DNA from 2 places in the Alitiscatomonas sp. genome. Region 2 is predicted to be linked to the other one. Evidence: predicted binding sites of a transcription regulator. Region 2 holds the regulator's gene; the other holds the start of a gene.

Region 1 (16,678 bases), on a different contig from region 2:
CTTTACAGTGAAGAGTTTCGGGCAGATCTGATTTCTATCTGGATGGATGAGATGGGACTTATATCAAATCCGGCAATGAGGAAACAGGTTAAAAATTATCGTGCTTACTTCAATGCGAAAGACCGTCGTTTGAAAGCTAGTACACAGAATAAAGTTCCGGAAACACCGGCACAGTTACACATGGCTGTCATGGCGGCAATCTGTGGATTGAAAGATGCACAGCCTAATATGATTCTCCGTAGTGTGTTCCAGGCGGGACTGGATTTGAATAATAATACGGTTTATCAGGATTTTGTAAAATATCATGCAGACGCAGCTTTTTGGGCGATGGTTCGTCAGGGATGCGGATTTGTGGAGGAAAAACCAGACCTTGGGCGGTTGGCAATTCATCTGCTTTTAACTGCAGCGACCCGTACCATGCGGCAGGAATATCTTGCCGGATTGGACGGTTTTATTTCTATGCCACATCAGGCATATTGCTATGATTTTATTTCTGAATGGCTTCATAGTGATAACATTCCGCAATTATATGATGTGGCACGTTATGTTGAGGATGAAGCCCGTCTGCATCAGCGCTTTGAAAAGCTGGCAGTAGAGGATCTGGTAGGAACAGAGTGCTTTCCGTGTATTAATGAAGTAATTCTGACAAAGCTAATGACAGAGATCAGTGACCATATTATTGATGTGGATACCATTACGAATACCGTTGAAAAACGTAGAACCTGTGTATGGTATGAGCCATTTGAAAATTTTTATGACGGTATCTTACAAGTGGCGAATATGCAAAGTTTCTTTAAGAAACATTCTGCCGGATTCCATACCGCAGAAGCGAAAAGTATCTGGAAAGAATATACTGAGAGTTACTATCAGATGGACACGTATTACCGTTTGTTCCATCTTAGTTTTCAAAAGAGTTTGGAGACTTCCAATATTCTGCTGGATGATTTGTTCAAGCATGTTGTCGATAAGGTGGAAGGACTTTATACGCACTGGTTCTTAGGTGAGTTGGGCAACAACTGGTCGGATGTATGTGCGGATGAACTGGCAACTTACGGTAAAGTTCTGGAAGTACCGCAACAGGAGGATTTTTACCGTTCCCGTATCCAAACCTCGGATACGAAAGTATTTGTAATTATCTCAGATGCCATGCGTTATGAAGTGGCAGCTACGATGGCAGATCAGCTTCAGCGAGAAACGCAAAGTAAGGTTTCTATCAGCAGTATGCAGAGTATCTTCCCCTCTACTACAAAGTTTGGTATGGCAGCTTTGTTGCCGCACAAAGAACTGACAGTAGAGGTTCGGAACGATATTTTGACGGTTTTGGCAGATGGACAGTCTACGGCAAGTACTTATAGGGACAAGGTTCTGAAAACAGAAGATTCGGCAAGCGTGGCTTTAAAGTATAATGACATCATTGCTATGAAACGAGCGGAAAGAAGTGCTTTGGTAAAAGGTATGGATGTAGTTTATATTTATCACGATACCATAGATGAAGCCAGCCATACTTCGGATACTGCTGTTTTTGCTGCGTGTGACAAGGCAATTTCAGAATTGAAGAATCTTGTGCGTATCATTGTAAATGAATTTGGCGGAACGAATATTTTAATTACGGCAGACCATGGATTTCTTTATACATACAGTCCTTTGAAGGAAGAGGACAAAGTAGATAAAAGAGGCTTTTTTGATGTGGATGTAACAAACTCTGACATTACAAAGATAGAAAGTATCAGGCGATGTGTGGAGTATGGCAGAAGATATGCAATTATGCAGAAGGGTGTGCAACCAGATTACTTGATGCCTGTAAAATTCCTGGGCGGAAATACAGAATTTGATGGATTTGCACCGAGAGAAAGTATTCGTATCAAAATGAATGGTGGCGGTATGAATTTTGTGCATGGTGGTATCAGCTTGCAGGAAATGGTTGTTCCAGTGATTGAGTATCATTATCTCCGTAACGATTCTATGGAATATAAGCGAAATAAGCAGAAATATGATACTAAGCCGGTAACGGTTAATTTACTGTCCGCAAACCGTAAGATCAGTAATATGATTTTTTCATTGAACTTCTATCAAAAAGATGCAGTCAGTACAAACCGTGAAGCTGCAACCTATCAGGTTTACTTTACAGATGAGGACGGCAAGCAGATTAGTGATATTCAGAAGATTATTGCAGATAAGACCAGCGATAACGGTGCAGAAAGAACTTTCCGTTGTCAGTTTAATTTGAAATCTCTGAAATACAGCAATACAGCTACTTATTATCTGGTAATTGCAGATGAACAGGGATTACAGCTGCCACAGCGGGAGCCATTCCAGATTGACATCGCCTTTGCGGTGGATGAGTTTGATTTTTTTAGTTAATACCGCAGGAGGAGAGAAAGATGGAGCAATTTACAGAGGGTGAAAGCACCCGTGAAGAAATAAAGAACAAGCTCCGTCAGAACTTTGACGGTAAGATTGTTCGGAAAGACCTGACAAAGAAAATCAAGGAAGGGGCGAATGTCCCGGTGTATGTTCTTGAGTTTCTACTGGGGCAATATTGTAGCTCAGATGATGAAACGGTCATTGAAAAAGGCGTACAGAATGTGAAGCGTATTCTTGCTGACAACTTTGTACGTCCGGATGAATCACAGAAAATTCTGTCTCAGCTGCGTAAAAAAGGCATTCACACAATCATTGATATGGTGACTGTTCGACTGGATATGAAAAAGGACTGCTTTTTTGCAGAGTTTTCCAATTTGGGAGTTGGCAATGTACCGATTGCCGATGAATATCCAGAAAAATTTGATCGCCTGCTCTGTGGCGGTATCTGGTGTATTGTTCAGCTGGATTATGAGGTTGAAGGCGACAATAACTTTGGTATTGAGGACATTGATGGAAATCCGCTTCGTTCCAAACAGAAAAAGCAGAAAGATATTTCACCAATCAGTATCCGTAAGCTGACGCCAATCCAGATGCCGCACATTGATATTGATGAACTGAAACAGGGACGAACAGCTTTTACGAAAGATGAATGGCTGGATATTCTTCTTCGTTCTATCGGCATGGAGCCAGATGAATTCACATACCGTGAGAAATGGTTACTTTTGACCCGTATGATTCCATTAGTTGAAAATAACTTTAATCTTTGTGAGCTTGGACCGAGAAGTACCGGTAAATCTCATCTTTACAAAGAGATTTCACCGAACAGTATTTTAATTTCCGGTGGACAGACGACGGTTGCAAACCTGTTTTACAATATGGGACGCAAAACGGTCGGACTGGTCGGCTTATGGGACTGTGTAGCCTTTGATGAAGTGGCTGGTATCAAGTTTAAAGATAAAGATGGCATTCAGATTATGAAGGATTACATGGCATCCGGCTCTTTTGCCCGTGGCAAAGAAGAAAAAGCTGCTACTGCGTCCATGGTATTTGTGGGAAATATCAATCAGAGTGTGGACGTGCTGTTGAAAACGTCCAGTCTGTTTGCACCTTTCCCGCAGGAAATGGGAACAGATACAGCATTTCTTGATCGTATGCATTGTTATCTTCCAGGATGGGAGATACCGAAGTTCAGACCGGAGCATTTTACCGATGATTACGGTTTTATCAGTGACTATTTGGCAGAGTTCATCCGAGAGCTTCGCAAGGAGCAGTATGGAGATGCACTTGATCACTACTTCCGTCTGGGGAGAAATCTGAATCAGCGTGATACAATTGCGGTTCGTCGTATGATAGACGGTTATCTGAAGTTGATGTATCCAAATGGTGAGTTTACCAAAGAAGAACTGGAAGAAATTATTCAGATTGCATTGGAAATGCGTCGCCGTGTCAAGGAGCAATTGAAGAAGCTGGGCGGTATGGAATTTTATGATGTAAACTTTTCTTATATAGATCTAGAAGATATGTCAGAACATTATGTTTCCGTACCAGAACAGGGTGGCGGTAAGCTGATACCGGATGGAATGTGTAATCCGGGACAGGTTTATACCGTATCCAGAGGAAAAAGTGGCATGATTGGTGTATTTCGTTTGGAAAGCCAGATGCTTCCAGGCAATGGCAAAATTGAACGGACTGGCTTAGGTAGCGATTCTAAATGCAAGGAAGCTGTGAACACGGCATTTAATTATCTGAAAGCCAACGGCAATCGGATCAGTGGCTCTATCAGCACCTCGACCAAGGATTACATCATCAATTATCAGGATTTGCATGGTATCGGTATGACAGACAAATTGGCACTTCCAACATTGATTGCACTTTGTTCGATTGCCCTTGGAAAGCCTGTTGTCAGCAACTTGGCAGTGTTGGGAGATATAACAATTAGTGGCACAATGATAAAGGTGGATGAACTTGCAAACACGCTTCAAGTGTGCCTGGATAGCGGTGCAAAGAAGGTGCTGATTCCAAGTACCTCATTTGTTGATTTTGCAAGCGTTCCGGCTGATCTGATGAGTGCATTTCAGCTGATTCCGTATCAGAGTGCGGAAGATGCGGTGTTTAAGGCATTGGGGATAGAGTAAAATCGAAGATAGGAGGCTACGAATGGCTATTGAGAAGGTAATCATTCAAAATTTTAAGAAGTTTAAAAATCCGTTTGAAGTAAAATTTAATGAAAATATCAATCTTCTGGTTGGGGATAATGAATCTGGAAAATCTACTATTCTTGAAGCCATTCATGTGGCTTTAACGGGTATGTATGCTGGTCGAAATATTAGAAATCAGCTATCAACATATTTATTTAATAGAGAAGCAGTTGAGGAATACCTGGCATCAGTGGAAAATGGACAGCCGATTGCACCTCCAGAAATAATGATTGAGTTATATTTCAAAAGTGGAACATTGCCTGAATATGAAGGAAATGGTAATTCCGAAAAAAGTGATGGTATAGAGGGAATCAGATTCACAATTAGTTTTTCTGATAAATTTAATTCAGAATATGAAAGTTTGCTGAAAACAGAAAAAATTACAAGTTTGCCTATTGAATTTTATGAAGCTAAATGGTTTTCTTTTAGCCGAGATGAAAAAATGCCCAGATTCATACCAATAAAGTCTGTAATGATTGATTCGTCAAATTACAGATACCAAAATGGGTCTGATGTATATATTTCCAGAGTAGTAAAGGATTTCCTTGAACCAGAGGACATAACAGCAATAACACAAGCCCATAGAAATATGATAGATGAGTTTGCACAAAATGAAGCAATTCAGTCAATCAATGAGAAAATTAGTGCAGCGTCTACGGTTATGAATGGAAAATTATCATTGAGTGCCGATCAGGGAGTTCAAAATTCCTGGGAGTCAAGTTTGGTTACGCAGGTGGATGGAATCCCGTTTGCTCATGCTGGAAAAGGTGCACAATGTATTATAAAAACACAATTAGCTTTAAGTCATAAACAGGCAGAAAAAGCAAGTATTATTTTGATTGAAGAACCTGAAAGTCATTTGTCTTTTTCTCGATTAAGCGAATTGATGGGAGTTATAGAAAAGGCTGCATCTGGTAGACAGATTATAGCATCAACGCATAGTAGCTTTGTCGCTAATAAACTCGGACTGGAAAATTTAATTTTACTTTCAGACGATAATTGTTGCTCGATGCAATCGCTCAAAAAAGAAACTTTTGAATTTTTCAAAAAAGTGGCAGGTTATGATACACTGCGACTGATTCTTTGTAAAAAATCAATCTTAGTAGAGGGCGATTCAGATGAGCTGGTTGTTCAGCGGGCATATATGGATACTCATGAGGGGCGGCTTCCTATCCAAGACGGAATAGATGTAATGACCGTAGGTGGGGTGACATTTAAGCGGTATCTTGAAATTGCACAGATATTAAACAAAGAAACGGTTGTTGTTACGGACAACGATGGAAATATTGAAGCTGCTAAGAAAAAGTACAGAGAATACGAAGAAATACCATGTATCCATATATGCGTTGATGAGGTAGTGGATACAGGTGACTTGAAACTGTCAGATAAGGATTTTAATTATAATACCTTTGAGCCGAAAATATTGAAAGAAAATGGGCGAGAAGCAATGAATAATATTTTTGGAACTAACTACGATACGGATGATGAGATGCACAAATATATGCACGCTCATAAGACGGATTGTGCCATAGCAATTTTTGAATCGGCTACGAAAATTAAATATCCTGAGTATATAATGAGGGCAATAAAAAATGAGTAGTCTAATTATTGCGGCGGCAGGGGCAGGAAAAACAACATTTCTTGTAAAGAAGGCATTGGAGATTTCTGAAAATGTTTTGATAACAACTTATACCGATGCTAATGAACAAAGCATTAGAGACAAATTTTACGAAATAAATGGTTGTATTCCATCCAATGTAACTATTATGCCGTGGTTTTCGCTGCTAATCAAGCATGGTATACGACCTTACCAAAGCTATCTTATAAATAACAGGGTATCCGGTGTGTTATTAGTGAATAAGGCAGATAAAAATTTATTGAGACTAAAGGATACAAATGAGAAAAAATATGTCACGGCTTCCGGTAATGTATATTCAAATATGATTTCAAAACTGCCATGTGTTTTGGATGGATTATCGAATGGCTGTGTATTTCGCAGAATACGAAAAATTTTTTCTTATGTTTTTGTAGATGAAATACAAGATTTTGCCGGATATGATTTAGAAGTTATAAAAAAGCTATACGAGGTTGGCTGCAATATGACTTTAGTAGGAGATCCCCGTCAGACGACATATCGAACTCATTACGAAGCAAAACATAAAAAGTATGCAGGTGGGAAAATAGTGGATTTTGTGCAGGATAATATTACTGGAATGAATATTGATACCACAACATTATCTACATCTCATCGAAATAATCAGATCATATGTAATCTTGCAAATCAGATGTATCCTGATATGAAGCCATGTGATTCTGCTATGAATGAAAAAACGGGACATGATGGAATATTTTGGATTAACGAAAAAAATATTGATAGCTATATGGAAACATATAATCCGATACAGCTTAGATATGACAAAAAAACTAAGGTAAATACAAAATTTGAAGTAACGACTTTTGGATCATCAAAGGGACTTACTTTCGACAGAGTTTTGATATATCCGACACAGCCAATGTTAAATTGGCTGTCAGGGAAATCGAAGGATATGAAAGCTGAAAGTCTTTCAAAGTTTTATGTGGCAGTTACCAGAGCGAAGTATAGTGTAGCTTTTGTATATAAAACAAAAAAGATTCCTTCTGAGGATATTGGAGAAATGTGGATAGATGGATAAATAACTGAAGAGAATTATCTGAAAAAGGCAGAAAAATCCCCCCATCGTTGAAGAGTCTATGAAAGTTTTATGTAAATAAAGATTTAAAAGGTCTTCTATGATAAGATAATAAATCATAGGAGGCCTTTTATCATGGCAAGAGAAAAGAAAACCGTACACAAAGTACAAATGACTGAAGGAAAAAGAAAATATCATTCAGATGCTCCTGCAGGAGTATGACATCGAGTCTGCCCAGGACATTCAAGATGCCCTTAAAGATCTGCTTGGCGGCACCATCAAGGAAATGATGGAAGCTGAAATAGATGAACACTTAGGCTATTGCTTCCATGACTTAGGAACTAAAACGGATGCAGGCATCAGAGATATTCCTATGACACAGATGGTATATGATGTGCTCCGTAAGCAGAGAGAACTGAACCTGATGCCCGGTTTACAGAGTAATGTGGAGATTGGTGGACGTAGTGGATTTATTTTCAATACAAAGCATGAACATCCGATCATGCCGGCGGGAGTGAACAGCTTTCTGAAAAATAGCGTCAATGCCTATAATAAGAAAGTAAATTGGCAGAAGATGAGAAGCGAGAGACAGAGCTGATGCCCCCTATTTCATCGCATACCCTTCGTCATACGGGATGTACCAGGCTGGGTGAGAACAATGTCAACCCCAAAGTTATGCAGTATGTCATGGGCCATTCAGATGCATAGATCACAATGAATGTCTATAATCATATTGTAGAGAAGTCTCATGTGGAGAATGAGATGTCTAAAATGAACCTGCCAGAAACTGTGACTGCTGTGGTATAAACCATAAGTCGTTGTCGTAAAAATGTGGTCAAATCAAGAAAATCGAGTGCAAAAGCAAGTGAAAAATCCCTGTGAGACCAGTAAAATCAAGGATTCACAAATTCTTCAAAAAAAAAATTAGCACTCACCCATTGACAGTGCTAATAACATGTGTTATATTCTGCCTAGAACAAATAAACAAGACCATTTCCTTTTCAAAAGGAGGATTGTATATGAATATCAGTAAGTTTACACAAAAGTCAGTGGAGGCCGTCCAGGGCTGCGAGAAGCTGGCTTATGAATATGGAAACCAGCAGATCGACCAGGAGCATCTTCTGGTGAGCCTCCTGCGGCTGGAGGACAGCCTGATCATGAAGCTGGTAACGAAAATGGGAATCTCCGGCGGACAGTTTTTAAACGAGGCGGAGCAGGCGTTAAATAAGCTTCCGAAGGTTTCCGGCGGCGGCCAGGTCTATCTGACCAACGATCTGAACAAGGTCCTCATCAGCGCAGAGGACGAGGCAAAGGCCATGGGAGACGAGTATGTTTCCGTGGAGCACCTGTTCTTATGCCTGTTAAAGGAGCCCAACCGGGCTTTAAAGGAGCTGTTCCGTTTGTACGCCATTGACCGGAACAATTTTTTACAGGCTCTTTCCACCGTCCGCGGAAACCAGCGGGTGGTCAGCGACAATCCAGAGGCTACTTATGATACCTTAAATAAATATGGGGCCGATCTGGTGGAGCGGGCCAGGGACCAGAAGCTGGACCCGGTCATCGGCCGGGATGCGGAGATCCGGAATGTGGTCCGGATCCTGTCCCGGAAGACAAAGAATAACCCGGTGCTCATCGGCGAGCCAGGCGTCGGAAAGACGGCCGTGGTGGAGGGCCTTGCCCAGAGGATCGTCCGCGGCGATGTGCCGGAGGGCTTAAAGGATAAAAAGCTGTTTTCCCTGGATATGGGAGCACTGGTGGCAGGAGCCAAATACCGGGGCGAATTTGAGGAGCGGTTAAAGGCTGTTCTGGAGGAAGTGAAAAAGAGCGAGGGGCAGATCATTCTCTTCATCGATGAGCTTCATACCATTGTGGGAGCGGGAAAGACCGAGGGTTCCATGGATGCCGGAAATATGTTAAAGCCCATGCTGGCCAGGGGCGAGCTCCACTGCATCGGCGCCACGACCCTGGACGAATATCGGAAATATATTGAAAAGGATCCGGCCCTGGAGCGGCGGTTCCAGCCGGTGACGGTGGATGAGCCCACGGTGGAGGATACCATCTCCATCCTCCGGGGACTGAAGGACCGGTATGAGGTCTTCCATGGAGTAAAGATCACCGATTCGGCCCTGGTTTCGGCGGCGGTCCTGTCCAACCGGTATATCAGCGACCGGTTCCTTCCGGATAAGGCCATTGACCTGGTGGACGAGGCCTGCGCCATGATAAAGACCGAGCTGGACTCCATGCCCACCGAGCTAGACGAGCTGTCCAGGAAGATCATGCAGCTGGAGATCGAGGAGGCGGCCTTAAAGAAGGAAACCGACCATCTGAGCCAGGAGCGGCTGGCGGATCTCCAGAAGGAGCTGGCGGAGCTTCATGACACCTTTGCCTCCCAGAAGGCCCAGTGGGAGAACGAGAAGGCGTCGGTGGATCGGCTTTCCAGCCTCCGTGAGGAGATTGAGAGCCTGCACCGCCAGATCCAGGACGCCCAGCAGAAGTATGACTTGAATAAGGCGGCGGAGCTCCAGTACGGAAAGCTTCCGCAGCTGGAAAAGGAGCTGGAGGCCGAGGAGGAAAAGGTAAAGAACCAGGATCTGAGTCTGGTCCATGAAAGCGTTACGGAAGAGGAGATCGCCAGGATCATTTCCCGGTGGACGGGGATCCCGGTGGCAAAGCTTACAGAAAGCGAGCGGAATAAGACACTTCATCTGGATGAACAGCTCCATAAGCGGGTGGTGGGCCAGGATGAAGGCGTGGAGAAGGTCACAGAGGCCATTATCCGGTCCAAGGCCGGGATCAAGGATCCCACCAAGCCCATCGGCTCCTTCCTGTTCTTAGGCCCCACCGGCGTCGGAAAGACGGAGCTGGCCAAGGCCCTGGCGGAGAGCCTGTTTGATGACGAGAACAACATGGTGCGGATCGATATGAGCGAATATATGGAAAAGCATTCCGTGTCCCGTCTCATCGGTGCTCCTCCAGGATATGTGGGCTACGATGAGGGCGGCCAGCTGACCGAGGCAGTCCGCAGAAAGCCCTACTGCGTGGTCTTATTTGACGAGGTGGAAAAGGCCCATCCGGATGTGTTCAACGTGCTTTTACAGGTACTGGACGACGGGCGGATTACCGATTCCATGGGAAAGACCGTGGACTTTAAGAATACGATCCTCATCCTGACCTCCAACATCGGCTCCCAGTATCTCCTGGAGGGCATCGATGAGAACGGGAATATCCGGCCGGAGGCGGAGCAGATGGTCATGAACGACCTTCGGGCCCATTTCCGTCCAGAGTTTTTAAACCGTCTGGATGAGACCATCCTCTTTAAGCCTCTGACAAAGGACGACATCGGAGGGATCGTGGATCTTCTGGCGGCAGACATCAACCGGCGTCTGGCCGATAAGGAGCTGACCATCGCCCTGTCCGATGAGGCAAAGCAGTTCATCGTGGACAATGGCTACGATCCGGTTTACGGAGCCAGACCGCTGAAACGGTATCTGCAGAAAAATGTGGAGACCCTGGCGGCAAAGCTGATCCTTTCCGACGGTGTCCATACAGGAGATACCATCCTGATCGACGTGGTGGACGGACGGCTGACAGCGCTGGCTGAGCGATAACTGAACGGATATGACTGAAATCACCCGGAAGGGACGGTTCCATATGGGAACGTTCTTTTCCGGGTATTTTTATATCATGGGAAAATGCGTCCCATGATATTAAAACGCTCCGCAGGGACAGCCATGGGCCGGAAGCAGTTTTTCCGCAGAGGGAGCAAAAAAGCGGCCCGTCCGCAGGCGGAAAAGCACGCAGGTGCGTTTTTTCGTTCCCCCGGACAGCCCATGCTCATATATTAATTAGGAAAGAAATGGATGGGGAGCGGGAGAACGTGTCAGTTTACGTGGTAAAGGAAGGAGACAATGTGGACCGGATCGCAGAGACGGCCGGTATCCCTGTGGGAGAGCTTCTGTGGGCCAACCAGATAGAATATCCATACCGCCTGGCTGTGGGCCAGTCGCTCCTGATCCCGGAAGGACCGGCGGCGGACCGGGAACAGTCCAGGCGGGAGCTATACTCATTTGGTTATGCATATCCGTTTATTTCAAGGGAGACGGCGGAGCAGACGCTTCCGTTTCTGACAGATCTTTATATTTTTTCCTACGGCTTTACAGAACAGGGAACACTGATCCCGCCTTCGTCCGATGATACCTGGCTGATCCGCCAGGCAGCGGATGCCGGTGTGGATCCTGTGATGGTCCTGACGCCCCTGGGAACAGACGGCCGCTTTAACAACAATCTGGTGACGGCGCTGATGGAGGACAGGAGACTCCAGGAGAGGCTGATCTGGGAGCTGGGACGGACGATGACAGAAAAGGGCTACCGGGGGCTGGACATTGATTTTGAGTACGTCCGGGCAGAGGACGGGCCGGCCTTTGCAGAATTTACAGGCCGTGTGCGCCGTGTGCTCCAGGTATTCGGTTATCCGGTCTCTGTGGCCCTGGCTCCGAAAACGTCGCCGGACCAGAAGGGGCTTTTATATGAAGGAATCGATTACCGTCTGTTAGGGGAGGCGGCGGACCGGGTGATGCTGATGACGTATGAATGGGGATATACATACGGCCCTCCCATGGCCGTAGCCCCCCTCAATATGGTCCGCCGGGTGGTGGAGTACGCGGTTTCAGCCATTCCGGTGGAAAAGATCAGCCTGGGGATCCCCAATTATGGGTATGAATGGCCCCTTCCCTATGTGCGCGGGACCACAAAGGCCCAGTCCATCAGCAACCGAGAGGCGGTGGCCCGGGCCATCGATCATGGAGTCCCGATCCGGTTCGACGAGACGGCCTGGTCCCCATACCTTCGTTACTGGCAGTACGGGATCCAGCATGAGATCTGGTTCGAGGATGTGCGGAGCATTCAGGGAAAGTTTGACCTGATCCGGGAATATGGCCTTCTGGGGGCCGGTTACTGGCAGCTGATGAATTTTTTCCGTCCCAACTGGCTTTTAATGCAAGAAAAATTCCGAATTATTAGAAATAATTAAAGTTTCTGAATATTCATTGGGTTATTGACTTTTTTTCTCCTATCGCCCATGATAGAGGGGCTGAAAAAAGCAGAAAAAGGCTAAAAAGGAGAGAGAAAAGTGGAAAAAGCAGAAACAAAAGGAGCGGCGTTTGACTTTTATGGGAAGCTTCCGCTCACAAAGGCAGTTCCCCTGGGGCTTCAGCATGTGCTGGCCATGTTTGTGGGAAATCTGACTCCGATCCTCATCATCACAGGCGCCTGCGGCATTGGAGCAGGCAGCGAATTTGCAGAGCTGCAGGTGGATCTGCTGCAGAACGCCATGCTGGTGGCCGGGATCGTGACACTGGTGCAGCTTTACGCCATCGGTCCTGTGGGAGGAAAGGTCCCCATTATCATGGGAACCAGCTCCGGCTTCATCGGTGTATTCAACAGTGTGGCAAAGGTCATGGGCGGCGGCATTGCCGGCTACGGGGCCATTATGCTGGCCTCCGTTCTTGGCGGCCTGTTTGAGACGGTCCTGGGCTTTTTATTAAAGCCCCTGAGGCGGTTTTTCCCGGCAGTGGTCACTGGAACAGTAGTCCTTTCCATCGGCCTGTCCCTGGTATCCGTGGGCGTCAATTCCTTTGGCGGCGGAAATATGGCAGCTGATTTTGGTTCCATTGAGAACCTGGCTCTGGGCGCTCTTGTGACAGTGGTGATCATCGCGTTTAAGCACGGAACAAAGGGCATGACCAGCGCATCGTCCATTCTGATCGGAATCATCGCCGGATATATTGCGTCGGCTGTCATGGGCCTCTTTTTATCCCCCACAGGCATTACTGCTGATGGCGTGGAGTATACCAAGGCATGGGTCTTAAACTGGGACAAGGTGGCGGAGGCCTCCTGGTTTTCCATACCGAAGCTGATGCCGGTCCCCCTGGTCTTTGACCTGCGTGCCATCGTTCCGGTGCTGATCATGTTCATCGTAACGGCAGTGGAGACCGTGGGCGATATTTCCGGCGTGATGGAAGGCGGCATGGGACGGGAAGCGACCGATTCTGAGCTTTCCGGCGGCGTTATCTGCGACGGTCTGGGCTCCAGCTTTGCAGCCCTGTTCGGCGTGCTGCCCAACACATCCTTCAGTCAGAACGTGGGCCTGGTGGCCATGACAAAGATCGTCAACCGGCATGCCCTGGCCACAGGAGCCGTATTCCTGGTGTTCTGCGGCCTGCTCCCCAAGCTGGCGGCGCTGATCTCCATTATGCCCCAGAGCGTTCTGGGCGGAGCGGCGGTGATGATGTTTTCATCCATCGTCATCAGCGGCATCCAGCTGATCACAAAGGAGCCGCTGACAGCCAGGAACATCACCATCGTATCCACGGCCCTGGGACTTGGCTACGGCATTGGTGCCAATGGCGCAGTGATCGCCGGACTTCCCGAGGCAGTACAGCTGATCTTCGGAGGCTCCGGTATCGTTCCGGCAGCGATCCTGGCCATTGTCCTGAACATTGTGATCCCCAGAGAGAAGGAGGCTTAAAGGGCCTGGCTGCTGGCTTCCGGAATGAAAGCAGGAAGGAGGCCGGAACAGGCCAGACGGGCCCTTTTTAGAAAGTAAAAGTGGAAAATATCCGTCCTGCGGCTTATAATAGAAAATCATATGGAGGAGGGAAACGGATGCTTAAATTCAGAGAATATGTGCGGGCGGAAAGCCTGGAGGACGCTTATGTGCGGAACCAGAAAAAATCGGCCCATATCCTCGGCGGCATGCTGTGGCTGAAAATGCAGAACCGGACGGTTCAGACGGTCATCGATCTGTCGGACCTGGGACTTTCCGGTATTGAAGAGACAGAGGAGGAATACAGGATCGGGGCCATGACCAGCTTAAGGGAGCTGGAGCTCCATAAGGGGCTTGACGCCATGACCGGCGGGGCCGTCCGGGAGAGCCTGCGTCACATCGTGGGCGTCCAGTTCCGGAACCTGGCCACCGTGGGCGGCAGTATTTTTGGACGGTTTGGATTTTCTGACGTGCTGACCATGTTCCTGGCCCTGGATTCCTGGGTGGAGCTGTACCATGGAGGTCTGGTGCCCATGGAGCGGTTTGCGGCAGAGGGAGCAGAAAATGATATTCTGGTGAGGGTCATCGTAAAGAAGGAGAAACGGCGGTACGCCTACCTGTCCCACCGGAACACAAAGACGGATTTTCCTGTGATGGCCTGTGCGGTGGCCGTCGGGGAAGGATGGAGATCCGGAGAAGGGGAACGGGCTGCCGGACGGGCTGTTTTCGGGGCGACTCCGGCCCGGGCCAGATCCTATGAGCTTCCGGCAGAATGGCTGGAGCGGTTCCAGGCCTCCGGAGAGGAAGCGCGGAAGGTTCTGGCTGCGGAGCTTGCATCTGTGGTCCCCACGGGCAGCAATATCCGGGCGGGAAAGGAATTCCGCAGCCATCTGGCGGGCATTCTCCTGTACCGGGGACTGATGGAAGCATTGTACGGCGGAAGCGGACAGGCCGCAGGAGCCGGCGCTCCGGCCTGCCTGACAGAAGAGAAGGAGGGACAGAGGGCATGAAGATTTCACTGGTCTTAAATGGGAAAAATGTGGAGGCGCTGATCTCTGACGACAGGCTTCTCATTGATTTTTTACGGGATCACGGCTGTCTCAGCGTGAAGCGGGGCTGCGAGTCGTCCAACTGCGGCCTCTGCACGGTGTTTATGGATGATAAGCCGGTCCTTTCCTGTTCTGTCCTGGCGGCCCGGGCCGACGGCCACAGGATCGACACCCTGGAGGGTCTCCAGAAGGAGGCCGAGGAGTTCGGAGCGTTCATCGCCGACCAGGGAGCGGAACAGTGCGGCTTCTGCAATCCGGGCATGGTCATGAACGCCATTGCCATGTTCCGGGAAAATCCGGACCCCACGGACGATGAGATCCGGGAATATCTGGCCGGGAACCTGTGCCGCTGCTCCGGCTACGAGGGACAGCTCCGGGGGATCCGTGCATTTATCGAATATAAAAAGAAGGGAGGAGCGTCATGAAGAATGTAAATCAGGGGATCCGTAAGAAGGACGCCATGGCGCTTCTGATGGGAAAACCGGTGTATATGGACGATCTGGCCCCCAGGGACTGTCTGATCGTTAAGGTGTTAAGGAGCCCCCACGCCAATGCCATGATCCAGTCTGTAAAGACGGATGCGGCCATGAAGGTGCCGGGGATCGCAGCCGTTTATACCTGGGAGGACGTGCCTGCAGAGCGGTTTACCATGGCCGGGCAGACGTATCCGGAGCCCAGCCCCTACGACCGGCTGATCCTGGACCGGCATGTGCGGTATGTGGGAGATCCGGTGGCCATTGTGGCCGGGGAGACCGAGGACGCCGTGGACCGGGCCTTAAAGCTGGTGAAGGTGCAGTATGAGGTGCTTCCGGCTATTCTGGACTTCCGGACTGCCAAGGATAACGAGATCCTGGTCCATCCCGAGGACAGCTGGAGATCTCTTTGTCCTGTGGGAGCGGACAATAAGAGAAATCTGTGCGCCAGCGAGGTATCCGGACAGGGAGATGTGGATGCGGTCCTGGCAGAGTGCGACGTGGTGGCAGAGGGTACATACCATACCCTGGCCGACCAGCAGGCCATGATGGAGACCTTCCGGACCTGCTGCTATTTTGACGCCTACGGACGGCTGAACATTTTAAGCTCCACCCAGATCGTGTTCCATGTGCGGCGGATCATTTCCAACGCCCTGGGGATCCCCAAGTCGAAGATCCGGGTCGTGAAGCCCAGGATCGGCGGCGGCTTCGGAGCGAAGCAGACGGTGGTTTCTGAGATCTTCCCGGCTTTTGTCACCTGGAAGACGGGGCGGCCGTCCAAAATGATCTTTTCCCGGACGGAGAGCCAGACGGCCTCCACTCCCCGCCATGAGATGGAGGTCTCTGTGCGGATCGGAGCCAATAAGGACGGGATCATCCAGGCCATCGATGTGTATACCTTATCCAATACAGGAGCATATGGCGAGCACGGACCCACGACTGTGGGACTTTCCGGCCATAAGTCCATTCCGCTGTACGGTACTCCCAAAGCCCACCGGTTTGCCTACGATGTGGTCTATACCAACGTGATGTCGGCGGGAGCCTACCGGGGCTACGGAGCCACCCAGGGGATCTTTGCCGTGGAGTCGGCAGTCAACCAGCTGGCGGAAAAGCTGCACATGGATCCGGTGGAGCTGCGTCTCAAAAATGTGGTGCGCCAGGGAGATGTGATGCCGGCCTATTACGGCGAGACAGCGGCAAGCTGTACCCTGGATCAATGTCTGATGCGTACAGCGGAGATGATCGGTTGGAAGGAAAAATTCCCCTGCCGGGACATGGGAAATGGAAAGGTGAGGAGCGTCGGCATCGCCATGGCCATGCAGGGCTCCGGGATCTCCGGCGTGGACGTGGGCTCGGCTTCCATCAAGCTCAATGAGGACGG
Region 2 (16,678 bases):
CGGTCGCAACCGTTGTTATGGGATGCCTTCTGTCCTTCCCGGCCTTTGCGGCAGAAACAAGGGCGGAATATAAAGAGGCCGTAGCCCCCATCCGGGAGGAATTAAAGGCCCTGGAGGAGGAGATGGACGCTGTCCGCACCGAAAATAAGGCCCTGTCGGCCCGTTTCAGCGAGATCCGGCAGATCCGTAAGGAGACCGGGGAGCTGATTGTTTCCAAAGATACCTGGAAAAAAGCCCGGGAACTGAAGGCCAGGATCCGTGAGGTCCGTTCTTCCATGGACAGTCTCTCCATAAAATCCCTGCGGACCCAGGCCAGGGCCGCTGTAAAGGAAAAAGATTTTGACGCAGCCTTAAAGGCCATGGGCGAAGCCATGGAACAGAAGCAGGACCGCCTGGATTCTCTCAAAGAGATCAACGCCATCTGGAAGCAGATCGATGATCTGCTGGAAGCTGAAGAATAATTTTTTCCATTAAAAAGGAGCTGCAAAACGGAGGAAGTGATCCGCAGATCCCCCGTTTGCAGCTCCCTGGCTATTTTTCATCCTTCTATTTTCCTGTATAACATTCCATATCTCCCGATGTGGTGGTGAACTGGATCCTGGGAAGGTTCTTTCCGCTTTCCCTGCCGTTTCCTCTGTCCACGATCCCCCTGGCACCCATTTTCTCCCATTCCAGCTGCCCGTCAAAATCTGTCTCCAGACCGCCGCTGACCCACTGGGCCTCGAACTTAAACCGGGGATCCTCTGCTCTTTCCACAAGGATCTCTCCAGACACGCTTTCCATGGAAATATCTCCCAGGGCCTCTCCGATCGTCATCTTCCCGGATACGGTGGAAAGCTCTGCGCCCGCCGCTGCCTTCTCAATGCTCAGATCCCCGGATACACTCTCTCCCTCCACTGCTCCTCTGATCGTTCCTCCATCCAGATCGCCGGATACTGTGGCGACCTCCAGGCTCTCTCCCTCAAATCTCGGAATCCGTATGTTTCCCGATACCGTATTGATCTCCAGCTCTCCTCGGAAATCCTCTGGGATCTGGATCCTGGCGGAAACCGGGAGCCTTTTCTTTTCCTCGTCTTCAAACCTCAGTCCTGTCAGTCCTAAGACGATCGTTCCCTTTGATCCATCCGGATCATCGTTGACGATCTCCACCCGGCCTCCGCCAGAAGACACCCTGGTTTGATGGATCTCTTCCCACGGGACCACGTACTCCTCCTCCAGAAGGATCTCCTCGGAATCTGTCACCTCCACGTTCAGATCGGTCAGTATATAGGAGATCTGGATGTCCTCTGCCTCGTCCATAGGGATCTGACGTTTAAGGATCCCGCCATCGCCGAGCTTTGTCCATCTCCATCCATCGGGAGTATCTCCAGGGTCAGCTCCTGCGCCAGAACCTGTCTCCTCCGTACCCGGCTTTTCTGTTCCAGGACCGCTCTCTCCTATTTCTGGCTGTCCTACACCGGGGTCAGCCTCTCCTATCCCCGGTTCCTCCATGCCAGGGCCTGTCTCTCCCGTCTCCTCCCGGTCTTCAAAACGATTTTCCCCGTCCAGACGTCCCGATGCCTCAAGGGTCTCTTCTCCTCCTTTATGGCCCCTGTCCACCCTGGCTGCCACCATACCGGTGCCCAGAAGAAACAGCAGGCCTCCAAGGGCAGCTCCCAGAACCAGGATCTTCACCGTATGGTCTTTTTTCTTTTCTGGTCTTTCTCCCGCCATTACAGGCTCTCCCTTTCCGCCGCCGTTTTCCTTGTTTTCCTCTTCAAAAAGCGAGCGGATGTCGCCCATGGCATTGATGGTACAGTCGAAGGCGTCCTGCTCCCCGTACCCCTCTGCCCGCAGATCATCGTACCTTTCCTCCATATTTCCAATGATCTCTTCCTTTAAATCCACCACATTTCTGGTTTTCGGGATATCCCTTACCATATCTTCCACATATTTTCTCAGTTTTTCTTTCATGCTGTGCCCTCCCCGTCATCGTCCAGCAGCCGGTCGATCAGCTCCTTTGCCTCCTCCCAGTCCCTCCGGTTGGAAGCGTAGGTTTCTCTCCCTTTTTCTGTGATCGAGTAATATCTTCGCCTGGCTCCAGTGGTCTCGTCTCCCCAATACGTCCGGATACAGCCCGCCTGCTCCAGCCGTTTAAACGCTGAATACAGGGTCGCTTCTTTCAGCTCGTACCTCCGGTCCGTCCGGGCCAGGATCTCCTTGTTGATCTTGTAGCCATAGCTGTCCTGCTTCAGCAGCAGGGACAGGATGATCGTTTCTGTGTGTCCCCGTAAAATATCCGATGTGATCGACACGCTCCCACCACCTTTCCTTAGTTTCATTATGCAATATAATACCTCGTCTATCAATGTATATTTGATTATTTAGTATTATGTTTGCCGCAGATATCCAGCCGCCCTGCGCCTCCCGCGCCCGTTCCAGTCTCCCGCCCCATGTTTCCTTTCAGATCACCGCCGTCTGCGAAAACCGGGATCCTTCCGGTCCCATATTCCCCCCTCCCCTATTTTCGAAAATATTGGGCAAAAATGTACGTTTTTTCCCACAGTGCCCAAAAATCTCACGGAAATCCTGGGATTTTCACCGGATTTCACTGGATTTCTCCTATGGATTGGGCATATTTCTCTTTTTTCTCTGTATATACCCAAAAATCTCCGGAATTTTGGGCATAGCAGAAAAAAGTCCCTGTCTATGCCCAAAAAGGGGCTTACACTTCTGCCTGTTCCCGTTTATAATGATCGGACAGGGCTTCTCCGCCTGCGGCGGGCCGCTTCTGCGGACAAATTTCCTTCCGCTATATAGCGATCCCTGCGGAACGTTTTTTATGTCATAGGATGCACTTTCCTATGACATTAGCCGCGAAGGCCTGGATATGCTCTGTACCAAACACCATATAGATCCGGCCAGGAGCCGGAAGACTTTTGCAAAAGCAGGGAGGCCTTTCCATGAACTTTGATGAGCTGTTTACAAAATGGAAATCCGAATATTCGTTTAACGCTTTTATCCGGGACGGGATTGTTGATCCCGCTCACTATGACAGGCCGCACATTTTATTTATTCTCCGCGATATGAACTGCCGGCACGAGCGGGACCTGTGTGCGGATCTCCGCAGAGATGGAAGCGGATGGAGAACATGGAACAACATCGGCAGATGGACAAAAGCTCTGCTGGACGGTGACGGGGAGTATCCGTGGGATATGTCCTCCCCCAGCCGCGCGGCACAGCTAAGGCGCGTTGCTGTTATGAATCTGAAGAAGGAGGGCGGCGGCAGCCGCGCCTCTGGAAGCCAGCTTCTGGATGCGGTGCAGATGCAGCATGGAAAGATCCTGGAAGAGATCTGTTTGTGTGATCCAGGCATGATCATCTGCTGTGGTCTGGCCAGTTCCGGGATCAAGGGAAATGCTGCCCTGCTTAAAGATCATGTATTGCCGGTTTCAACGGAATGGGCATCCTTCCAGTCCAGGACCTTTGACCGGGACTGGCAGTATTATTTTACTGAGATCAATAAAAAACAGATCCCTGTCATCAGCTTCTGCCATCCACAGGTCACAAATCTCAATGGCAGCAGAGGGCATGAAAAGCTATTTATTCCATTATTCCAGGATATGCTCTATATAAAAGAACTTTTTTTGAAAAACACTGCGGGAAGCGAATAAAAAAGCTGCTGCAAAAGAATAGCGGAACGGCGCTCCCATAAGGGAACGCCGAGAATCCGCTCTTTTGCAGCAGCTCCCGGATCATCCTGTTTTATTTTCCAAAAAGTCCCCGCTTCTTCTTTCCGCCTTCCGGCACAATGCCGTTCATGGCGTCGTCGAAGCGCCGCAGGGCCTCCTTCTGCTCTTCATTGAGCTTTTCAGGCACTGTGATCACCAGGGTCACAAAATGATCCCCACGGATATTCTTATTTCTTAAGGACGGAACGCCCTTTCCTCTGAGCCGTACCTTGGTATCGGTCTGGGTGCCAGGCTTTACCTCATACTCCACTTCCCCGTCCACGGTCTTGATACGGATCGGGCCGCCCAGTGCCGCTGTTACAAAGGAAATGGGCACGGTGGAGAAGATGGTGGTCTCCTGCCGTTTGAAGATCGGGTGCTTGGATACAGTCACCTCCACCAGAAGGTCTCCCCGGTCACCGCCGTTGATCCCCGGCTCTCCCTTTCCGGCGATCCGGATGCTCTGTCCGTTGTCGATACCTGCCGGGATCGTCACCTGGATCTTCTTTCTGCTGGAAATATATCCGCTGCCGTAGCAGTCCGGACATTTCTCCTTGATGATCTTGCCGGATCCCTGACAGTCCGGACATGTCTGCACGTTCTGTACCTGTCCGAAGAAGGACTGCTGGGTATAAACGATCTTTCCTTTCCCGTTACACTTGGGGCAGGTCACCGGAGAGGTTCCCGGCTTTGCACCCGTTCCATGGCATTTGGGGCATTCATCCTTTAAGTTTAATTCGATCTCCTTCTGACAGCCAAATACCGCCTCCTCGAAGGTGATCCGGACACCGGTCCTTAAATTCGCTCCGCGCATGGGCCCGTTGCTGCGCCCCCTGCTCCTGCCGCCGCCGAAGAAATCGCCGAAAATATCGCCGAAAATATCGCCCATGTCTGCGCCGCTGAAATCAAAGCCTCCAAAGCCTCCGGCCCCGCCGGCGCCTCCGTCAAAGGCCGCATGGCCAAACTGGTCGTACTGTCTTCTTTTTTCCGGATCGCTGAGCACGCTGTATGCCTCGGAAGCCTCCTTGAACTTAGCCTCCGCCTCTTTATCTCCCGGATTGGCATCGGGATGGTACTTCTTCGCCAGAACTCTGTATGCCTTCTTTAACGCCGCATCATCTGCATCTTTCGGCACGCCAAGGACTTCATAATAATCTCTCTTGCTCTCTGCCATTTCAAGTCTTACCTTTCAAACTCTATATAGTGGGAAAGGGGTTAGGCGGAATGCCGCCTAATCCCCATGCCTTCGATTTATACGCTTCGCAGCTTTTATTATTAGACTTCCTTGTAATCTCCGTCTACCACATCATCGCCGTAGCCTGCCTGGCCTGCGTCCTGGGGTCCTGCCTGGGAACCTGCTCCCTGGGCTCCGCCAGCCGCCTGGGCCTGCTCATAAACCTTTGTGAAGAGCTGCTGTGCGCTCTGCATCAGTTTTTCTTTTGCAGCCTTGATGTCTTCCACCTGGGCGTCTGTCATCTGATCGATGGGCGCACGGTTTACAGCCTCTTTCAGTGTATTTAAGTCTGCCTCAACGGCTGCCTTATCGTTGGCATCGATCTTATCGCCTACCTCTTCCAGGGCCTTTTCGGTCTGGAATACCATGGAATCTGCATCGTTCCTTGTGTCGATGGCCTCTTTCTTCTTCTTATCCTGGGCCTCGAACTCGGCTGCCTCCTTCACGGCCTTCTCAATATCTGCGTCAGACATGTTGGAGCCGGAGGTAATGGTGATGTGCTGCTCTTTGCCTGTTCCCTTATCCATAGCGGATACGTTTACGATGCCGTTGGCGTCGATATCAAAGGTAACCTCGATCTGCGGAACGCCTCTTCTGGCCGGAAGGATGCCGTCCAGACGGAACTGGCCCAGAGTCTTATTGTCTCTTGCAAACTGTCTCTCACCCTGTACCACATGGATATCAACGGCAGTCTGGTTATCGGCTGCTGTGGAGAAGATCTGGCTCTTCTTGGTGGGGATCGTGGTGTTTCTCTCGATCAGCTTTGTGGCAACGCCGCCCATGGTCTCGATGGACAGGGAAAGCGGTGTTACATCCAGAAGGAGGATGTCGCCTGCGCCTGCATCGCCGGCTAATTTGCCGCCCTGGATCGCTGCTCCGATGGCAACGCACTCATCCGGGTTCAGGGTCTTGCTGGGCTCTTTGCCTGTCAGCTGTTTTACCTTCTCCTGTGCGGCTAACATACGGGTGGAGCCGCCTACCAGGAGGACCTTGGAAAGCTCAGATGCAGAAAGTCCGGCATCCTTCAGGGCATTCTGTACCGGGATCGCAGTTCTCTCCACCAGATCGCTGGTCAGCTCGTCAAATTTCGCTCTTGTCAGGTTCATATCCAGATGCTTCGGTCCCTCAGCGTTGGCTGTGATGAACGGAAGGTTGATGTTGGTGGTGGTGGCTGTGGACAGCTCCTTCTTTGCCTTCTCAGCAGCCTCTTTTAATCTCTGGAGAGCCATCTTGTCGCCGGACAGGTCGATGCCCTCTGCCTTCTTGAACTCGTCGATCATCCACTGGGTCACACGGTTGTCGAAGTCATCGCCGCCGAGACGGGTATCACCGTTGGTAGCCAGAACCTCGATGACGCCGTCACCGATCTCAATGATGGAAACATCGAAGGTACCGCCGCCTAAGTCGTATACCATGATCTTCTGCTCTTTTTCATTATCAAGGCCATAAGCCAGAGCTGCGGCTGTGGGCTCATTGATGATACGCTTTACTTCCAGGCCTGCGATCTTACCTGCATCCTTGGTAGCCTGACGCTGGGCATCGTTAAAGTAAGCCGGAACGGTAATAACTGCCTCTGTCACCTTCTCGCCCAGATAGCTTTCTGCGTCTGCTTTCAGCTTCTGGAGGATCATTGCGGAGATCTCCTGGGGAGTATATTTCTTTCCGTCGATGTCTACCTTATAATCTGTACCCATGTGTCTCTTAATGGAGGAGATGGTGCGGTCTGCGTTGGTCACGGCCTGACGTTTTGCCGGCTCACCTACCAGTCTTTCTCCATTTTTTGTAAATGCCACGATGGACGGTGTGGTCCTGATTCCTTCTGTATTGGCGATAACGGTCGGTTTACCGCCTTCCATAACTGCTACACAGCTGTTTGTTGTACCTAAGTCAATACCAATGATCTTGCTCATAGTGATTTCCTCCTGAATTTATAAACAATGATAAATTACTTCCAGTTAGTTGGCAACCTGCACCATGCTGTGGCGTACCACAGTATCCCGGTACATATATCCCTTTAACAGCTCCGATGCCACCACATTCTCTCCCAGGGATTCGTCGTCCACATGCATCACTGCATTATGGAAATTGGGATCAAACGGCTTGCCCACAGCTTCGATGGGCTTTACGCCCATGTCGTCCAGGGTCTTCATAAGCTGCTTATATATTTTCTCCATTCCTTCGGCAAAGGGCGTTTCCTTCGCATCCTCGGGAACGGTGGCAAGGCCTCGCTCAAAATTATCCACCACAGGAAGGATCTTCTCGATCACATCCCTGGCTCCGATCTCATACATAGCGGACTTTTCTTTATCCGTCCGCTTCCTGTAATTGTCAAACTCTGCCATGGACCGCTTTAACTGATCTGTCAGCTCCTCGATCTGGGTATCTCTCGGGTCCTTCTTCTTTCCAAAAAAGCCCTTTTTCTCTTTCTTTTCTTCTTTTCCATTTTCCGGAGCAGCTTCTCCGTCTGCGCTGGCCCCTGCCGGCCCAGCCGTGTTTTCCGCTGTATTTTCAGCTCCCGCTCCGTTTTCGGGAATATTTTCTGCTTCTGCCTCTCCTGGAGCTTTCTTTTCCAGTTCCTTCTCTTCCACTTGACTCGACACCTTTCATTTCTATTTACTGCTGCTTATTAAATGTTTCATTCAGCTGGGTCACCAGAGTCCTTAGGGTCCCGACGACCTTTTCATAGTCCATCCTCTTGGGTCCGATGATCCCGATGGTTCCCCTAAGGCCGTCTCCCAGCACATAGTTGGCAGTGACCACGCTGCAGTCCTTCATGGTCTTCACCGGCGTTTCATCTCCGATATAGACCTGGATCTGGGAATCCGATGCCGACGGCGCCTGGCTTTCATCAAACAGTCCCTTTAAAAGCTCCTTCTGCTCCAGGGTACTGATCAGCTTGCTGGCATTTTCCGTATCGGAGAGCTCCGGATACTTGAAAATATTTGTAGCTCCGCTGGTATAGATCTGAAGATCCTCCGCCTGGGAGCCAATGGCCTCAGAGACCTCGTTGAGGACAAATTCCACCACCTGTCTGTGGATCCCCGCCTGCTCCTTGAGCCTTGCGATCACTCCCAGGTTGATCTCCTGGATCGTAAGCCCGTTGAGACTGTTGTTCAAAAGGATATTTAAGTTTAATATCTCTTCATTGGAAAGCTCTTCATCCAGAGTCACAAAGGAATTCCGGATGATATTTCCTTCCACCACCACCACGATCAGAAGCTTGTTGGCCTCCACTCTCGAAAGCTGGATGAACTTCAGCTTCGTCTGGTGGTAATTGGGACCGCTGACCATGGTCGCATAATTGGTATTGCTGGCCAGGATCTGGGCCATCTGCTTCAGTAAAAGCTCCACCCGGTCCACCCGCTGGATCATCATGTCCTGCATGGCGTTTACCTGGCTGTCCTTTTCCTGGATGATCTGGTCCACATAGAACCGGTATCCCTTATCAGAGGGGATCCGTCCTGCCGACGTATGGGGCTGGATAATGTATCCCAGCTCCTCCAGATCCGACATCTCGTTCCTTATGGTAGCGGAGCTCAACTTAAGACCAGAATATTTGGAGATCGTTCTGGAGCCTACTGGCTCTCCTGTCTCTAAATACGTCTGGATTATGGCTTTCAAAATCTTCTCTTTTCTTTCGTCCAGCTCCACATTTTCACCCTCTTTTTGTTTTATTAGCACTCTTTATCTATGAGTGCTAACATTTACAGTTGTTACTATATTACTTAAGTCCCCGTTTGTCAAGATATTTTTTCATTTTTCATTGCATTGATGCATTTTTATCATTTCTTCCGATGCGGGAGCCGGAACGGAGAAACCTTCTAATGAAAGGATCTGAAACAGCTGTTTCGGCAGAAACCTCCGGAAGATCCGGCTGTTTTTCTTGACATTTAACACTTTTGTAAATATAATGAAATAAATGAAATTTCTTTATGACAAATTGTAATTTTAAGTACGATCAACAGAGAGGTTGCTTATGAAGAAAAATGGATTCTGCCGCGCCGCCATGGCCGGTACTGCCCTGTTCCTTTCCATCGCCGTATTCCCCTCCCAGGCCGCCGAGACCGGGCCAGGCTTTGAAGAAGCCGTGGAGGATACATATGACGGGCCTGAAAGCCCCCTGGAGGCCGCCAGGCCTGCGGACAAAGCCATGGAAGCCGAACCAGCGAAAACGTCCGGAGGCCCCCGGAAGCCAGCAGAAGACGCCAGCGGGATGGCAGACGGCTCCCAGGAAGCTCCCTCTTCAAAGGTAACAGAGACAGAGCCGGAGGAGACCACCGTTCCCGGCAGATCCTATGGAACCTTTAAGATCTCCGCTTACTGCGGCTGTGAAGCATGCAGCGGCGGTCATCTGTACACCTATTCCGGCGCAGTTCCCAAAGAAGACCACACCATCTCTGCCGACCTGGACCAGTTCCCTCTGGGAACGAAGCTCCTCATCGACGGCATTGTCTATACAGTGGAGGATAAGGGCAGCGGCGTAGTAGAAAACCACCTGGATATCTATTTTGATACCCACAAAGAAGCCCTGGATTACGGGCTCCAGAAGGTGGAGGTATTTGAGGCAGTCGAGAAAACCCAATAGATCCATAAAAAAGGAAGGGCCCTGTCATCCAGGTTTCCCTTCCTCTTTTTTATCCTTATTTACAGATCCTTAGATCCCCATTTCAGCCTTCACTTCTGCGAAGCACTTCACTGCGAAATCCAGGTCCTCTTTTGTATGTCCCGCAGAAATCTGGGTACGTACACGGTCACGTCCCTTGGGAACTACCGGATAGCAGAAGCCTACTACGTATACGCCCTTATCTAACATACGGCGGGCAAACTCATTGGCAACCTTCGGGTCGTAGAGCATAACCGGAACGATGGGATGCTCGCCCGGAAGCAGATCAAAGCCGATCTTCTCCATCTCTTTACGGAAGTATGCAGCGTTCTCGTGAACCTTGTCACGGAGAGCGGTGGACTCCTCTAACATGTTGATGGTCTCGATGGTAGCGGCACAGATCGCCGGAGCCAGTGTGTTGGAGAACAGGTACGGACGGCTTCTCTGACGAAGAAGGTCAACAACCTCCTTCTTGGAAGCGGTGTATCCGCCGGAAGCTCCGCCCATGGCCTTGCCGAAGGTACCGGTGATGATGTCCACACGGCCCATAACGCCGCAGTATTCAGCAGTTCCGCGGCCATGCTCGCCCATGAAGCCAACTGCGTGGCTGTCGTCTACCATAACCATAGCGTCGTACTCGTCAGCCAGATCGCAGATACCCTTTAAGTTTGCGATGTAACCGTCCATGGAAAATACGCCGTCAGTGGCGATCATGATGCGCTTGCAGCCTGCTGCCCTTGCATCCTCTAACTGCTTCTTTAAGTCTTCCATGTTGTTGTTTTTATAACGGTATCTCTTGGCCTTACATAATCTTACGCCGTCGATGATGGAAGCATGGTTCAGCTCATCGGAAATGATGGCGTCGTCTGCATTTAAAAGGACCTCGAAAAGACCGCCGTTGGCGTCAAAGCAGGAGGAGTAAAGGATCGCGTCTTCCATACCAACGAACTTTGCGATCCTCTGCTCTAACTCTTTGTGGATCTCCTGGGTTCCGCAGATGAAACGTACAGAAGAAAGACCGAAGCCCCATTTATCATAACTGGCCTTGGCAGCCTCGATCAGACGGGGATGCGCGGAAAGGCCCAGGTAGTTGTTGGCGCACATATTTACTACGCCGTTGGCTGCTGTTGTATCGATACGGGAGCGCTGGGGTGTTGTGATGATGCGCTCGCTCTTATAGGTTCCTGCCTCACGGATCGCATCTAATTCCGCACGGTAGGTTTCAAATGCTGTCTTCATTGGGTTTCCTCCTATTTCTTCGTTGTCCAGTCTAAGATGACTTTACCGGATTTTCCGCTGTGCATAGCCTCAAATCCCTTTTCAAACTCTGTATAGTGGAATCTGTGGGTGATCGCCGGCTTCAGATCCAGACCGCCCTGTACCATATAGATCATCTGGTGCCAGTTGTCCATCTTACGTCCGTAGATACCCTGCAGTGTCAGGCCTTTTCCGATCACTTCGTTCATATCCATCTGGAACGGGCCGTTGGCCAGACCCAGAAGGCTGATCTTTCCGCCGTTTCTCATAACGGAGATCATCTGCTTTAAGGCAGCTCCGCTTCCGGACATCTCAAGACCCACGTCAAAGCCCTCAACCAGGCCCTGCTCCTTCATAACGGTCATCAGATCCTCTTTTGCAGTATTCACAGCTGCATCTGCGCCCATCTTCTTCGCTAATTCCAGACGGGCATCCTGGATATCGGTGATGATCACGCGGCGTGCGCCTGCGTATTTACAGATGGCAACAGCGATGATACCGATGGGGCCTGCTCCTGTAATAAGAACATCCTCGCCCACAAGATCAAACATTAAAGCGGTATGGGTTGCGTTTCCAACGGCGTCAAACATGGCAACCACATCCTCGTCCATGCTGGGATCGATGGCGATCACGTTTGTAGCCGGGATGCATACATACTCAGCAAATGCGCCGTCACGGTCTACACCCACGCTGTTGGTGTCCTTACACCACTGGATGTTGCCGTTGTGGCAGTTACGGCAGTGGCCGCAGGTGATGTGGCCTTCGCCGGATACGCGCTGGCCAACTGTAAAGCCGGTCACTCCTGCGCCTAATTCTGCGATCTCGCCCACGTACTCATGTCCGATAACCATCGGCGGCTTGATGTGCTGGGTGGACCACTCGTTCCAGTCATAAATATGTACGTCTGTACCGCAGATCGCTGTTTTATGGATCTTGATCAGTACTTCGCCCGGACCCGGAGTGGGAACCGGTACCTGACGCAGCTCTAAACCCGGAGCTGCAGACGGTTTTACAATAGCGTCCATCATTCGCATACAATGTCCCTCCACCAAATACATTTAGTTTTGTTTTGTCTGTTCCACAAGGACATTGTACCACATTCTTCCTTTCATTTCAAGATTTTTTTCATTCTGCCCCATCCGGCCCAAAGCCTTTGTTTTCCATGGTTTTCCAGTTTTTTCCCAGGAAACGCCGGAAAGCGTTTCCGCCTCCGGGGGTTGACAAAACGGAAAAAATATGTAAAATATAGCTTTGTTTCCAATTTGTTACATTTTTGTTACATTCGCATCATACTTTTTTAATGAATGTAACATAAAAGAAAGGATGTTGTAAACATGAAAAAAACAAGACTTATGGCCGGTCTTCTGCTGGTAATGCTCTTTACCGCAGTCAACTGTGTCATGGCCCTGGCTGGTACTTCAAAGATAAATGGACACTTAGACAGCGTAGAGGGAAAGGCCGTATCCGGCTGGCTCTGGGATTCCGGAAAACCGGAGGAAAGCCAGACCGTCACTGTTACCGTCACAGACGAACACAGCGGACAGGTGGTGGCAGCCGTATCCGTTCTGGCCTCCGAATACCGCGGTGATCTGACCGAGGACGGCATGGGGACCGGAAATTACGGGTTCCATGTGGAGATCGACTGGGATTCCCTCCCTCACTCTTCTTATATTATCAGTCTTTCCTCCGGGAACACGGTCATCTCCAGAAAGCTGCGTTATGCATCCGGAGACGCGGCGGCTTCCCCCTACCGGAGCCTGGTCCCTCTGGGAAATTTCAAGCTCACCGCCTACTGCCCCTGCCGGATCTGCTCCGAGGGCTGGGGACGGCGCACCAGCTCCGGGGCCCTTGCCACTGCCAGTCACACAGTAGCTGTGGATCCCAGGGTCATTCCCATCGGAAGCCGCCTTCTCATCAACGGCCAGGAATACGTGGCTGAAGACATCGGCGGAGCCGTAAAGGGCCATCACATCGACGTTTACTACAATACCCATGCAGAGACAAGGAACCATGGCACCTCCTCCGCCGAGGTATTTCTGATCCAGGAGTAAGCCCCTGGTATTTGATCCAATTCTTAAAATTCTCTAAAAATTCATAAGAAACTGATGTTTAATTGAAGAAAAATGGTAAGAATGGTATAATAAGAAAATCCAGATTCCGGGAGCGCACGCCCATAAGCGGTATGCCCCCGGAATTTATCACACAGAAAGGGGAACAAATACGTTCGCATTATGAAAAAAAGAAGCTTTTTCTCCGTGTTCGGAGGGATCCTGGTTTCTGCCGTTATCATCTTTCTTCTATATTATACGATGCTTCCGGCCATTAACTTAAAAAGCCAGGATTTTATCATTTTTCTGATCCTGTCCACTCTTATTATCCTAACTGTAAATTTCATCACCTATATGAAGGAATTCCTGTCAGGCCTGGGAAGCCGCACCAATGTCCGCGTCCGCCAGAACCCTCTCACCGGTCAGATCCAGTTTGAGACCGAGGAGCGGGAACCGGACGAGGTAACTCCCCGCCGATCCCTGGCCAGGCCCTTGAAGATCGGCTTTGGCTTCATCGGGATCCTCATTGTCCTGATGGTGATCGCCACAGCCATTGGCATCCCGTTTTTCAATGCCACCCGGTACCGGGATCTGATCCAGATGGAGACCGGAGATTTTTCTGCCGATGTGGCTGAGATCAGTATGAACCAGATCCCGGTGGTGGATAAGGATACGGCCACCCGCCTGGGAAGCCGGAAGCTGGGAGAAATGACCGAGCTGGTATCCCAGTTTGAGATCGAAAACAACTACACCCAGATCAACTACAACGGTGTCCCCTACCGGGTGACTCCCCTGTCCTACGCCGATCCCATTAAATGGCTCTATAACCAGAAAAAGGGACTCCCCGCCTATATCACCGTGAACATGGTGACCCAGCAGACGGACCTGGTATGGCTGGAAAATGGAATGAAATACTCTCCCAGCGAGTACTTCTTCCGGAACATCTACCGCCATATCCGCTTCCTCTATCCTACAAAAATGTTTGAAGAGGTCTCCTTTGAGATCGACGACGAGGGAACGCCTTACTGGGTGGCGCCCACCATCCAGTACCGCATCGGCTGGTGGAACGGAAAGGACATCGACGGAGCCATCCTTGTGAATGCCGTTACCGGAGAGGCCAATTATTATGAGAAGGACCAGGTTCCCCAGTGGATCGACCAGCTTTATGATTCCGACCTGATCATCTCCCAGCTGGACGACAACGGCCTGTTCCAGAATGGCTACATCAACTCCATCTTCGGACAGAAAAACGTGCGCCGCACCACCTACGGCTACAACTATCTGGCCCTGGACGACGATGTCTACCTTTATACAGGTATGTCCTCTGTCACCGGAGACCAGTCCAACATCGGCTTTGTGCTGGTGAACCTCCGGACCAAGGCCACAAAATTTTATGCAGTTCCCGGCGCTACCGAGGCATCCGCCATGGCTTCGGCCCAGGGACAGGTACAGCACTTAAAGTACTCAGCCACCTTCCCTCTGCTCTTAAACGTTTCCGACCGGCCCACCTACTTCATCTCCTTAAAGGATGACGCGGGGCTTGTAAAAATGTATGCCTTCGTAGATGTGGAGCAGTACCAGATCGTAGGCACCGGACAGACCATCGACGAGGCCCGGAAAAACTACCGGACCGCCCTGAACCTGGAGGATGTGGAGACCGGCGGCTCCATGGACACCCTGGAAAAGACCGGCACCGTGGACGCGGTGGCCAGTGTGGTCGTTTCCGGCAATACCTGCTATTACTTCACCCTCACCGGAAGCGATACGGTCTACGCCGCCATGGTGACCTTAAATGAAAATCTTCCGTTCCTGGAATCCGGCGACCGGATCTCCTTTACTTATACGGAGGATGAAAAGCCCGCGGCTGTGGCTGAGATCACAGAGATCAAAAAGCAATAGCCCGGAAAATTTCTTCTGGACGCATAAAGCTCCCCCGGAACGGCCCAATGGAAAGCCGCTCCGGGGGAGCTTTTTATTTATCTGTCATCCGCCTACACGGTCTGGTATTTGGCCACGTATACCTGGAAGCTGTCGGTGCCGTAAAGCTCCTTGCCCACGGATATGGTCACATTTTTATCGGTGATCACATACTCCAGTCTGGCCCCCTCCTGGACCACTGTATCCTGCATCAGCACACAGTTCTTTACCTTGGCGCCCCTGGCCACCTTCACGCCCCGGAAGAGAACGCAGTTTTCCACCTCTCCCTCAATGACACAGCCGTCGGCCACCAGCACGTTCTTTGCCTTTGCGCCGTTGATGTAGCGGGTCGGGTTGTCGTCACGGATCTTGGTGTGGATCTGGTTTCCGGAGAATAAGGAATCCAGATTTTCATCCTCCAGAAGCTTCATATTCTCGTCAAAATAGCTGCGCACGTCACAGATCCTGGCGGCATAGCCTGTGTATTCATAGGCCATGACCTTCATCTTGCCCAGCTGGTTTGCCAGGATGTCTCTCTCGAAATATGTATAGCCGCGGACAAAGGCCGTGTTGATCTCATTGATCAGCCGCTCCCGTTCCATCACATAGATGTTCATGGAGAAGTTCTGGATCCCCTCTTCCTGGGAATTCATATAGATCTTTCTCACCTTGCTGCCCTCCAGGCCCAGGGTATAGTAAAGATCCTTCACCACATCGGATTTTCTCGCGCTTTCCGGCAGCTTTTCCTTTTTGTAAACGATGGTCACGTCCGCCCCGCTCTCCTTGTGAGCGTTTAAAAGGGCATTGAAATCAAAGCTGGCGGCGATGTTGGTATCGGCCATGACCACATATTTTTCCTTCTGCTCCTTTAAGAAGGGAAGGATGCTGGCCAGGGCTTCCACACGGCCGTTATAGATCTTCATGTGCTTTTCCGCATAGGGAGGAACGATATTGAGGCCTCCGTTCTTCCGCACCAGGTCCCACTCGCGGCCAGAGCCCAGGTGGTCCATAAGAGAATGGTAATTCTGACGCACGATAATGGAGATATTGTCGATCCCGCAGTTTACCATACTGGATAATAAAAAGTCCACCATCCGGTAACGGCCTGCAAAGGGGATCGAGGCCATGGACCGCTCGGCCACCAGTTCCGGTACAAAGCTGTCATAACTGTTGGGGAAAAGGATTCCCAGAGCATCTACGTTGGAATTTACCATTGTTCTTCACCGCCTTCTACATTTTTATTGACCATGGCATTGGGGCCCACGATGGCCCCGTCTCCGATCACAACGCCGGAGCCCACAGTTGCGACGCCCTTTTCTCCGTCCTTCGGCATGGCTCCCACCACTGCCTTCTTTCCAATGGTCACGTTTTCCGCCACGATACAGTGCTTCACCACGGCTCCTGCCTGGATCACAGAGCCGCCCATGACCACAGCATCCTCCACTTCCGCTCCGGCTTCCACCTTAACGCCGGCAAAAAGGATGGAGTGCTTTACATGGCCGTCCACACGGCAGCCGTCGGTGACCATGGAATTTTCCACCAGACCCTTATTTCCGATCTTATGACCGGTCATACCGCTGTTGCGGCTGTATATCTTCCAGTTTTCATCAAACAGATTGATGCCGCTGTGCTCCGGGTCCAGGACCTCCATGTTGGCCTCCCAGAGAGAGGAGATGGTCCCCACATCCTTCCAGTAGCCGTCAAAATGGTAGGCGTACATATTTCTTCCGTCCTTTAACAGATTGGGAATGATGTTATTGCCGAAATCGTTTTCAGAATCAGGATCTGCCTCGTCCTCGATCAGGTACTTCTTCAGCACATCCCAGTTGAAAATATAGATACCCATAGATGCCAGGTTGGATTTGGGATTTTTGGGCTTTTCCTGGAATTCAGTGATCTTATCGTTTTC

What was found. Region 2 encodes HrcA, which represses chaperone genes, less so after heat shock. Its sites were predicted from a motif close to TGTTAGCACTCNNNNNNNNNGAGTGCTAACA; they were not measured.
Region 1: the regulator HrcA is predicted to act here: its motif matches at 8,154-8,184, upstream of clpB (ATP-dependent chaperone ClpB).

Annotation. Positions count from the first base shown of each region.
Region 1 covers NZ_JAXXBR010000097.1:5,504-22,181, reverse strand. The annotation lists gene pglZ (BREX-1 system phosphatase PglZ type A) at 1-2,361, shown strand, start outside; gene brxL (protease Lon-related BREX system protein BrxL) at 2,382-4,499, shown strand; gene WIH05_RS10395 (AAA family ATPase) at 4,522-6,162, shown strand; gene WIH05_RS10390 (UvrD-helicase domain-containing protein) at 6,155-7,234, shown strand; partial or broken gene WIH05_RS10385 (IS256 family transposase) at 7,434-7,553, shown strand; gene clpB (ATP-dependent chaperone ClpB) at 8,251-10,839, shown strand; gene WIH05_RS10375 (glycosyl hydrolase family 18 protein) at 11,109-12,260, shown strand; gene WIH05_RS10370 (solute carrier family 23 protein) at 12,360-13,757, shown strand; gene WIH05_RS10365 (FAD binding domain-containing protein) at 13,895-14,785, shown strand; gene WIH05_RS10360 ((2Fe-2S)-binding protein) at 14,782-15,249, shown strand; gene WIH05_RS10355 (molybdopterin cofactor-binding domain-containing protein) at 15,246-16,678, shown strand, end outside.
Region 2 covers NZ_JAXXBR010000081.1:2,893-19,570, reverse strand. The annotation lists gene WIH05_RS07700 (hypothetical protein) at 1-461, shown strand, start outside; gene WIH05_RS07695 (DUF4097 family beta strand repeat-containing protein) at 547-1,953, opposite strand; gene WIH05_RS07690 (PadR family transcriptional regulator) at 1,950-2,294, opposite strand; gene WIH05_RS07685 (hypothetical protein) at 2,943-3,653, shown strand; gene dnaJ (molecular chaperone DnaJ) at 3,745-4,884, opposite strand; gene dnaK (molecular chaperone DnaK) at 4,986-6,854, opposite strand; gene grpE (nucleotide exchange factor GrpE) at 6,900-7,532, opposite strand; gene hrcA (heat-inducible transcriptional repressor HrcA) at 7,558-8,595, opposite strand; gene WIH05_RS07660 (3D domain-containing protein) at 8,921-9,529, shown strand; gene WIH05_RS07655 (glycine C-acetyltransferase) at 9,599-10,786, opposite strand; gene tdh (L-threonine 3-dehydrogenase) at 10,798-11,832, opposite strand; gene WIH05_RS07645 (3D domain-containing protein) at 12,139-12,855, shown strand; gene WIH05_RS07640 (hypothetical protein) at 13,036-14,751, shown strand; gene glgD (glucose-1-phosphate adenylyltransferase subunit GlgD) at 14,844-15,983, opposite strand; gene WIH05_RS07630 (glucose-1-phosphate adenylyltransferase) at 15,977-16,678, opposite strand, start outside.